DNA from 3 places in the Bacillus sp. CGMCC 1.60114 genome. Region 1 is predicted to be linked to each of the others. Evidence: riboswitches for the same ligand, from Rfam matches in the RefSeq annotation. Region 1 holds a riboswitch; each other region holds the start of a gene.
The links. Region 1 has a riboswitch for thiamine pyrophosphate ahead of thiC (phosphomethylpyrimidine synthase ThiC). Riboswitches for the same ligand answer to the same signal wherever they lie in the genome.
Positions count from the first base shown of each region.

Region 1 (3,288 bases):
AGTTTGTACCATCTCCACCCGAGTAAAATAACGGAGCCGGTGACTGCTACAATGGCGATAGAAAACTGAAAGAAAGATGCTATAAATAAGCTGAGGCGAACGCATAAAACAAATAATAGAATGCCAAGCATAAACCTTGTTCGCTTACGATTTTCATCAATTGCGGGACGTGGTTGCAGTGGATGAAAGGGTTTTTTAACGAAATTTTCATCTAAGTATGTCGATAAGACCGGGAGTTTTTGAGGAATTTTCTTTCGAAAAACAATGAGTAATAAAAATGACATAAAGAGGAGGCCTAACGTAGCGGGAACAAACATCATGGCTGTGTGCATGTATAAGTCCATATCAATAATTCTCAAGGCGATTAAATTCACAATATTGCTTACACCAATCGGCGCACTTGATGCAGTAGCGATGAGTGCACCACTTAGTAAGTAAGGTATTTTTTGATCATGTGTGAGTCGTAAATGATGTAACAAAAGCAGTAAAATGGGAGTTGTAATTAAGATGCTACCATCGTTATTGAAGAATAATGTCATGAGAAAACAAAGAAGATTTGTATACCAAAAGAGGCGAATACCAGAGCTTTTTGCTTTTTTAGCAAGTTGAACGGCGCACCAATAAAAAAAGCCGAAACTCTCTAATACGATTGCCATAACAATGGTAGCCATAATTGTTATGGCGGCGCCAATAATTTTTGAGCTAATATCACCCAAGTCGGTAAGAGAAACTGTACCGCTTAAAATGACAATCACTGCACCAACTGTTGCTGGAATTGCTTCATTCATCCCTTTGGGACGCCAAAAGATGATGAGCGTGGTTCCGAGAAAAGCGAGTATGGTTATTGTAGATTGTAGGTTTATCAACTCTTTCACCCCTGTTCTTATAGTGAAAAGTTTGCATAAGACATACGTCCTGCACTGGCTTATATACTATATGTATGAAGTGCGTATTCGGCTTGTACTGAGTGAAATACCCATTTTTTGAATAAGGAAAAGAAATGATATAAATACCTTTGCATTTTTTTAACAATGATGTATGATAAGAACGTAGTAAAAACTTAATCAGTGATAAACTAGGGGTGCCCAAGAGAGTTGGGCTGAGAGAGAAGTACATTGAAACTTCTTAACCCTTTGGACCTGATCTGGTTCGTACCAGCGGAGGGAAGTTAACGGCTTTACATAACAATGCCTTATGTTGCCAGGTCCTATTCTTTATTATGGACCTGGCTTTTTTATTTGAGCATACGTTGGCCGCTAGTTCTCGTCCTGAGCTAAAGAAAAGCGGAGGTTACTTCGCTAAGACACAGGGGAGGAAACACATTTATGAAACAATCTGTTTCAGCTGAGCAAATTGAGTTGAAGTCAAGTTTACCAGGAAGCCAGAAGGTATATGTAGAAGGTACGCGTGAAGATATGAAAGTACCGATGCGCGAGATTGCGCAAAGCGATACAAACGGTGTAGCAAATCCATCTATTCGTGTGTATGATACGAGTGGTCCTTATACGGATCCTGATTACACAGTGGAATTAGAAAAGGGGATTCCAACGCCGCGCCGCTGCTGGATTGTGGAACGCGGAGATGTAGAAGAGTACGAAGGCCGTGAAGTGAAACCGGAAGATGATGGTGTGAAAGTAGCAGCTACACATACGCCTGTATTCCCGCAAATGGGACGTAAGCCGCTTCGCGCAAAAGCTGGGGAAAATGTTACACAAATGCATTATGCGCGTAAAGGAATTATCACAGCAGAGATGGAATATGTGGCGATTCGTGAAGGCGTGGAACCAGAATTTGTACGTAAGGAAATTGCTGAAGGTCGTGCCATTTTACCGGCAAACATTAATCACCCGGAAGCAGAACCAATGATTATCGGACGTAACTTTCATGTGAAAGTAAATGCGAATATCGGGAACTCAGCGGTATCATCGTCGATTGCAGAAGAAGTAGAGAAGATGACATGGGCAACGCGCTGGGGTGCAGATACAATTATGGACCTTTCTACTGGGAAAAACATTCATACGACACGTGAATGGATTATTCGTAATGCGCCTGTACCAGTTGGAACAGTACCGATTTACCAAGCGCTTGAGAAAGTAAACGGGATCGCGGAAGATTTAACGTGGGAAGTATACCGTGATACGCTAATTGAACAAGCGGAGCAAGGAGTAGATTACTTTACAATTCATGCTGGTGTACTGCTTCGTTACATTCCGCTTACAGCAAAGCGTGTAACGGGAATTGTATCACGCGGCGGTTCGATTATGGCTCAGTGGTGTTTATATCACCATCAAGAAAACTTCTTATATACACATTTTGAAGAGATTTGTGAAATTATGAAGAAGTACGATGTTTCCTTCTCCCTTGGAGATGGATTACGCCCTGGCTCAATTGCGGATGCAAACGACGAAGCTCAATTTTCTGAGCTGGAAACATTAGGAGAACTTACGCAAATTGCTTGGAAGCATGATGTGCAAGTGATGATTGAAGGCCCAGGACATGTACCGATGCATTTAATTAAAGAGAATATGGATAAAGAACTCGACATTTGTCATGGTGCACCGTTCTATACGCTCGGACCATTAACGACAGACATTGCACCGGGTTACGACCATATTACTTCTGCGATTGGAGCAGCGATGATTGGCTGGTTCGGTACAGCAATGCTTTGCTATGTAACACCAAAAGAACATCTTGGCTTACCAAACAAAGATGATGTTCGTGAAGGTGTTATTACGTACAAAATTGCCGCGCATGCTGCTGACCTTGCAAAAGGCCATAAAACAGCACATCAGCGTGATGACGCTCTTTCTAAAGCGCGTTTTGAATTCCGCTGGCGTGATCAATTTAATTTATCGTTAGATCCTGAGCGTGCAATGGAATATCACGATGAAACATTACCAGCAGAAGGAGCAAAGACAGCGCATTTCTGCTCAATGTGTGGTCCGAAGTTTTGCAGTATGAGAATTTCGCATGATATTCGTGAGTATGCAAAGGATAATGATTTAGAAACAACAGAAGCAATCTCAAAAGGTATGAAAGAAAAAGCAGAAGAGTTTAAAGAAACAGGCAGTCAATTATATCGATAATTAGAAAGTATCTTTTTGAACACCTCTTAATCTATGATCATGTGTACCCTAACCTAATATAGATAATGGTCCCCCTGCTGCGCGAGAGCAGGGGGATTTTGTTATTCCGTCAAGAATACTCTACATGAAAAGTAAGACGAATCGGAAGGAGAAAAATGAAGCAGAAAATTGTTTCTGCTACTGCATTTATATTACAGATTCT
Region 1 is NZ_JBHTHG010000112.1:93,517-96,804, reverse strand. It holds gene ACFQZ1_RS18275 (arsenic transporter) at 1-863, opposite strand, end outside; TPP riboswitch at 1,068-1,183, shown strand; gene thiC (phosphomethylpyrimidine synthase ThiC) at 1,326-3,086, shown strand; gene ACFQZ1_RS18265 (hypothetical protein) at 3,242-3,288, shown strand, end outside.

Region 2 (3,288 bases), on a different contig from region 1:
TTTATTTTGCGTGCCCATGTACTTTGTAGGATTTTCCATTGCTGAAAGTAATGTTGCCTCATTAAAGCGTGCAGGTGGCTTTGTTTGACCTGATGTTTGGGCAATTAGTTTCACGTTTAATGTATCGCCTTGTTCGATGCGAGGTAAAATCTGTTCTTTTAAATCGTCTACTGCATCGTCATCTTCAAAGCGATTTTCGTATACTTCTTTCCAGCCAGAATTAACAATTGTTTTACCGCGCGCGACGAAGTTTTCATCGCCAATTTTTGCGCGTAGCGTTAGTTGCTCGTATTCGAAGGCTGGGAATAAAACTGCTAAGAAACGTTTTACAACTAGATCATAAATTTTGCGTTCTTTATCTGTGAAAGCTGAGAAGTTTACATAACTTTCTGTTGGGATGATTGCATGGTGATCACTTACTTTACTATCATCAACAAACGCTTTAGAAGTTTTTATTGGTTTATTTAAGACTTTATTAGCTAAAGAACGATACTCACCTACTCCGCAAGCTTTCAGACGTTCTGGAAGTGTCCCGACGATGTCAGATGAGATATAACGCGAATCTGTACGAGGGTATGTTAGTACTTTGTGCTGCTCATACAGTTTTTGCATAATATTTAACGTTTCTTTTGCAGAATAACCAAAGATTTTATTCGCATCACGTTGTAGTTCTGTTAAATCATAAAGACCAGGAGCAAACGACTTCTTAGGCTTTTTCTCAATTTCCACTACAGTAGCATTTTGTTTTCCTAGTTTTTTTACAATCGCATCGATTTTTTCTTTATCGAAACTACGACTATTGCCTTTCGCATCTTGCCAAGTTAATTTTAACTTGTCTGTTGTTTGAGCCTCGATACCATAGTATGTTTGCGCTTTGAAGTTTTTAATTTCGTCTTCACGACCCGCAATGATCGCCACAGTAGGCGTTTGTACACGACCGCAATTTAGTTGTGCATTGAACCTTGTAGTTAATGCACGTGTTGCGTTAAGACCGATATACCAGTCGGCTTCCGAACGTGCGACAGCTGAAGCATATAAATTGTCATATGCTTTACCAGGCTTCAAGTTTGCAAAGCCATCTTTAATTGCTTTATCAGTAACAGATGAAATCCATAGACGTTTAATAGGTTTATTAATTTTAACTTTATCAATAATCCAACGAGCGACTAATTCTCCTTCTCTTCCTGCATCTGTAGCCACGATGATTTCATTTACATCATTTCTAGTCAGTTGACTTTTAACAGCATTGAACTGTTTGCCAGTCTGCTTGATTACTGTTAATTTTAAGCGTTCAGGTAGCATTGGAAGATCTTCTAGATTCCATTTTTTATATTTCATATCATAACTTTCTGGATCTGCTAATGTAACGAGATGCCCTAAAGCCCAAGTAACGATATACTTACTGCCTTCAATATAACCATTTCCTTTTTTATCACACTTCAATACACGTGCAATATCACGTGCAACAGAAGGTTTTTCAGCAATTACAACACTTTTTGCCATATTTCAAACATCCTTTCGAATTTCCGTAAGTTAACTATAGCATACATCCCTTTTGGATTCAGTTATTCCGAAGATTCGCATCCATTGTTATGAATGAAATACTCTATATCTTTGGTTAGTTAAGAGGAGAAGAATTTTCATAACAAAATGTAACTTGTGATTTTGAGAGAATAAGAGTAGACTCTGAATTAGATGAATAATAAAACACATGGGAGTTTGCGGATGCAAACTGAGAGTACGGCTAATCTGTCGTTGACCATTTGAACCTGTTGGATAATGCCAGCGTAGGGAGAGTGTGAAAGCATATATTAAGACACTTTGCATGCGCAAAGTGTCTTTTTGGCTATATCTCCCATTATTAGAAAAGGAGATGGACAAATATGAAAATCGAAGAAATTGCACAAGTAATTGAAACAGTACGAGAAAGAAATCCACTCGTTCATAATATTACAAATGTTGTTGTGACAAATTTTACAGCTAATGGTTTACTCGCATTAGGTGCATCGCCTGTGATGGCATATGCGAAAGAAGAAGTAGCTGAAATGGCAAGCATTGCTGGAGCGCTTGTTTTAAATATGGGAACACTTCGCCCGGAAGAAGTAGAAGCGATGCTCATTGCTGGGAAATCAGCAAATACACACAATGTACCAGTTTTGTTTGATCCTGTTGGTGCTGGTGCAACTTTGTATCGAACAGAAGTTGCGAGACATATTCCAAGTGAAGTGAAACTAGCAATCATCCGTGGCAATGCAGCGGAAATTGCAAATGTTATTGATGAGAAATGGGAGATTAAAGGTGTTGATGCAGGGGAAGGAAACGGTGATGTTGTTTCAATTGCGAAACAAGCAGCAGAGCAGCTAGATACCGCTATTGTTATTACTGGAAAAGAAGACGTTATAACAGATGGAGAAAGAACATTCATTCTTCGTAACGGTCATCCCATTTTAACAAAAGTAACAGGAACGGGCTGTTTATTAACATCTGTGATTGGAGCATTTGCAGCAGTCGAAAGAGACTATGTAAAAGCAGCAGTCGCAGCAGTAACGTTTTACGGTGTAGCGGCAGAAATTGCGGCAAACAAAACAGCTGAACAGGGACCAGGAAGTTTCCAAATTGAATTTCTTAATCAGTTAGCAAGTGTTACTGCAAAAGACGTTGAACAATATGGGAATGTCGAAGAAGTTCGGTAAGAAAGGATGAGAGAAATGGCGCGCATCGATAAACAGTATATGTCCGAGCTATTACAAGTATATTTTATTATGGGGAGCAATAATTGCCGCAAAGATCCATTGCAAGTCATGAAAGAAGCACTTGATGGTGGGATTACAATCTTTCAATATCGCGAAAAAGGTGACGGAGCGTTAACTGGAGAAGAACGATATGCATTTGCAAAACAGCTTCAGTCTTTATGTAAAGAATATAATGTTCCGTTTATCGTAAATGATGATGTGGAATTAGCGCTAGAATTAGATGCAGATGGCGTTCATGTTGGACAAGATGATGAGGGCATTAAGACAGTACGTGAAAAAATGGGAGATAAAATTATCGGTGTATCCGCTCATACAATAGAAGAAGCACGGTTTGCGATTGAAAATGGCGCGGATTATTTAGGGGTAGGACCGATTTTTCCAACAAATACGAAAAAAGATGCAAAAGCAGTACAAGGAACGGAAGGATTACGTTTCTTCCGCGAAAGTGGCATTGAAATTCCGATTGTCGGTATTGGTGGAATTACAATTGAAAATGCTGCTTCTGTCGTTGAAGCAGGTGCGGACGGGGTGTCTA
Region 2 is NZ_JBHTHG010000005.1:113,098-116,385, forward strand. It holds gene ACFQZ1_RS02805 (DNA topoisomerase III) at 1-1,503, opposite strand, end outside; TPP riboswitch at 1,702-1,811, shown strand; gene thiM (hydroxyethylthiazole kinase) at 1,884-2,693, shown strand; gene thiE (thiamine phosphate synthase) at 2,709-3,288, shown strand, end outside.
Region 2: linked by a shared signal. The riboswitch ahead of thiM (hydroxyethylthiazole kinase) and the one ahead of thiC (phosphomethylpyrimidine synthase ThiC) in region 1 are both predicted to bind thiamine pyrophosphate.

Region 3 (3,288 bases), on a different contig from region 1:
TCATTGCTAAACTAACACCTAATACAACGGAAATGACAATACCGATAACTGTAACAGAAAGAGTTGCTGGTAAATGCACTGTAAGCAATATATCCCGCAAATCCCATATTTTTCGAACAATGGCACTTGGGGAGGGTAAAATGTACATTTCATCAAGAATCCTCGCTCCTACTTCCCAACCGATAAGAAAAATAGCAGTAACAATAAAAGCTGGAACATAGTCTACAATTCTTTTCATACAAGTACCTGCCGTTGTAACATCCCAATGAGCTCATCTTTTAACGCCAACATTTCCGGGCGATGCAAATCCATTCGAGATCGTTCTTGTCCAAGAGGTACAATCCGTTCTGTCAATGATGTAATGGGCTGCTCTGTTACGATAAAAATACGATTGGAAAGATAAAGCGCTTCCTCAACATCATGTGTAATAAATACAATCGTTTTTTGCCAATGCTTCCATTGTTCAAACAACCACTCCTGCAGAGATGCTTTCGTCAATGCATCGAGTGCACTAAATGGTTCATCTAATAGTAAAAGATCACCGCCCGTTAACAACGTACGAATAAAAGATACACGTTGACGCATTCCACCTGATAAATCTTTTGGCTGTTTATTTTCATACCCTTGCAGTCCAAACTGCTCCAATAATTTTTGTGCTTGCATTTGTGCTTCTTTTTTCTTCACACCTTGACATTCAAGAGGCAATGCTGCATTTTCGATAATCGTTCGCCATGGAAGTAACATATCTTTTTGTGGCATATATCCAACAGGGTGATTCGTTTCTCCTATTACATCAACAGTGCCCTCGTTTGCTTTCTCGAGCCCTGTAATGAGCCGAAACAATGTACTTTTCCCGCAGCCACTCGGACCAATAATACTAACGAATTCTCCTTGTTGTACTGCAGCATCAAGATTCGCTATAATCTGCTTCTCATCATAATGAAAGGAAACATTATGAAATTGTAGTATGTTCTTGCTCCTCAAAACCCCACATCTCCTTACGATATGCCATATCCCAGAATAAATATTCAAAACGACTGGAATATAAGAAGATTTCTTCTAAACGATTTAATTCTTCTTCTGTTTTCCCAATTGTAATTTCATTAAATAGATCAATTAACCATACACAAAGATTTCCGTATTCTTCAGAGCTATACCCTTGAATCCATTCACCAAAAAATTCGTGGTCGCGTGCTCCTGGAATATCATTTAAACGCTTTCCAATTTCCCAATAACTCCACATACACGGAAGCAACGCTGCAATTAACTCAGCAAGTGTACCGTTCTGTGATACGGACATCATATAGTTTGTATATGCTAGATTCATAGCAGATGGCTTTGCTAATTCCATTTCTTCAACAGAAATTCCTAAACGCTTTGCGTATTGTTTATGAATCGTCATTTCTCCATTTAAAATCCCATCGATTTGTTCAGCAAACTTCGCCATTACTTTTGGGTTTGTTGCTTTTACAACACCGATTGCATATAATTTTGCGTAATCTAACAAATACAAATAATCTTGAACAATATAATATTGAAATCTATCTTTCTCTAACGTTCCATCTCCCATACCCGTTACAAATGGATGATTATGGCTCTTCTCCCAAATAGGTTGTACCTTTTCAAATAACCTTTCACAAAATGTCATCTATATTTCCCCTTCCTATATATTTCTCCAAATAAAAAACCACTTCTATATAAGAAGTGGCCACAGCAAACAAAAAAACTTCATTTGTTGTTTCCACTTCCCTACGCTAGTATCACCTAGATCAGGTTATAAGGGTTAAGGTTTCTACCTCTCTCAGCTTTCAAGCACCCCTAGTGGTGTTCTATTAAATTTTCAATAAAAAATCCCCGTTTCTATGCATAAAGAAACGGGGACGTTATTTACATCGTCCAAATTGCTTCCCTACGCTAGCATCATCTAGATCAGGTTCAAGGGTCAAAGACTACGGTCTTACTCTCAGCTAGCAACACTAGCTCCCCTAGCATTATATTCATTTAACATAGTCAGTATACCATCGCCATATCTCATGGGCAACTCTTTTAAGTTATAAAGTCAAATTTCCATATGTGTTAATTTTAATCCAAAAATGGTCAATTAAACCAAAATACGTCTTATGGGAAGCTTTTCCTCTTAAAACATCTCCTTAAAATATCAATATTTTGAGCGGAATACAGCATCATTCTCTATGTGTTTTGTAAATTTAGAAAAACGCAAATTTCTTTTATCTATTTTCATAATACTAATAAATCTGCTATCCTTTTATTATATGACTTTATAGCTAAAAAAATGTTCATATATTTTTTTTAGTATTACATTTCTATGCACACAAGACAAATTTAATATTGTTATATTATAATTAAGAGTATAACAAATTATTACATAAGGAGGTCTCTAGTTATATGAACATGAAAACCGCAGCAATAACAGCAGCTACTGTCGCAGTCGCTTCTATGCTCCCATCTATGACAGATTCCACTGTACAAACTGTAGCAGCAGAGCAAAAACCAAAAACAAAAATTGGTTATGTAAAAACGAATACATTACAAATGTATTCTAGTCCTAAAGCAACAGATTCTGTTATTGAAAACAGTGTACGTGATACTCCCGTTACAATTCTTGAAACAACAGACGAATGGTATAAAATTCAAACTCAAAATAAAACTGGCTATGTTAAAAAGGAAGCAATTTCTTTAACAAAACCAAGTAATGGTAAGCAACAATATATCGTTAATGCAGATGCATTAAACGTTCGCTCTGAACCAAATACACAATCTGAAATTATTGATGTATTACCAAATGGGAAATTTGTTACTGTTCAAGAAGAAGAAAATGGATGGTATAAAATTATACATAACGGGACAAATGGCTATGTAAAGAAAGAGTTTTTATCTAACGGAACTCAGCCACTAGTAAAAGGAGTTACTGTACAAGGCGGAAGCTCTTATTATGTTGCTACCCCAGCATTAAAAGTACGCAGCGGTGCTGGTACAAATACTGCTGTTATCGGCTCTTTAAAGAATGGAACACAGGTACAAGTCGTTGGACAGGTTGGCACATGGTATAAAATTCGATTCGGATCAGGATATGGCTATGTCGCACAACAATATATACTACAAGGACAACAGAAACAACAACAACAGCAACAAAAACAAGCTAAACCAGCTATTCCAGCTGTCTTTAAATATCCGGCTCAAGGAAAAATAAGCTCAGAATTTGACGTACGTTGGGGACAAATGCACTATGGCGTAGACATTGCATCAACAGGAAATGTTCCAATTCAA
Region 3 is NZ_JBHTHG010000119.1:5,406-8,693, reverse strand. It holds gene ACFQZ1_RS25535 (ABC transporter permease) at 1-238, opposite strand, end outside; gene ACFQZ1_RS25530 (ABC transporter ATP-binding protein) at 235-984, opposite strand; gene tenA (thiaminase II) at 953-1,648, opposite strand; TPP riboswitch at 1,730-1,830, opposite strand; TPP riboswitch at 1,890-1,997, opposite strand; gene ACFQZ1_RS25520 (SH3 domain-containing protein) at 2,407-3,288, shown strand, end outside.
Region 3: linked by a shared signal. The riboswitch ahead of tenA (thiaminase II) and the one ahead of thiC (phosphomethylpyrimidine synthase ThiC) in region 1 are both predicted to bind thiamine pyrophosphate.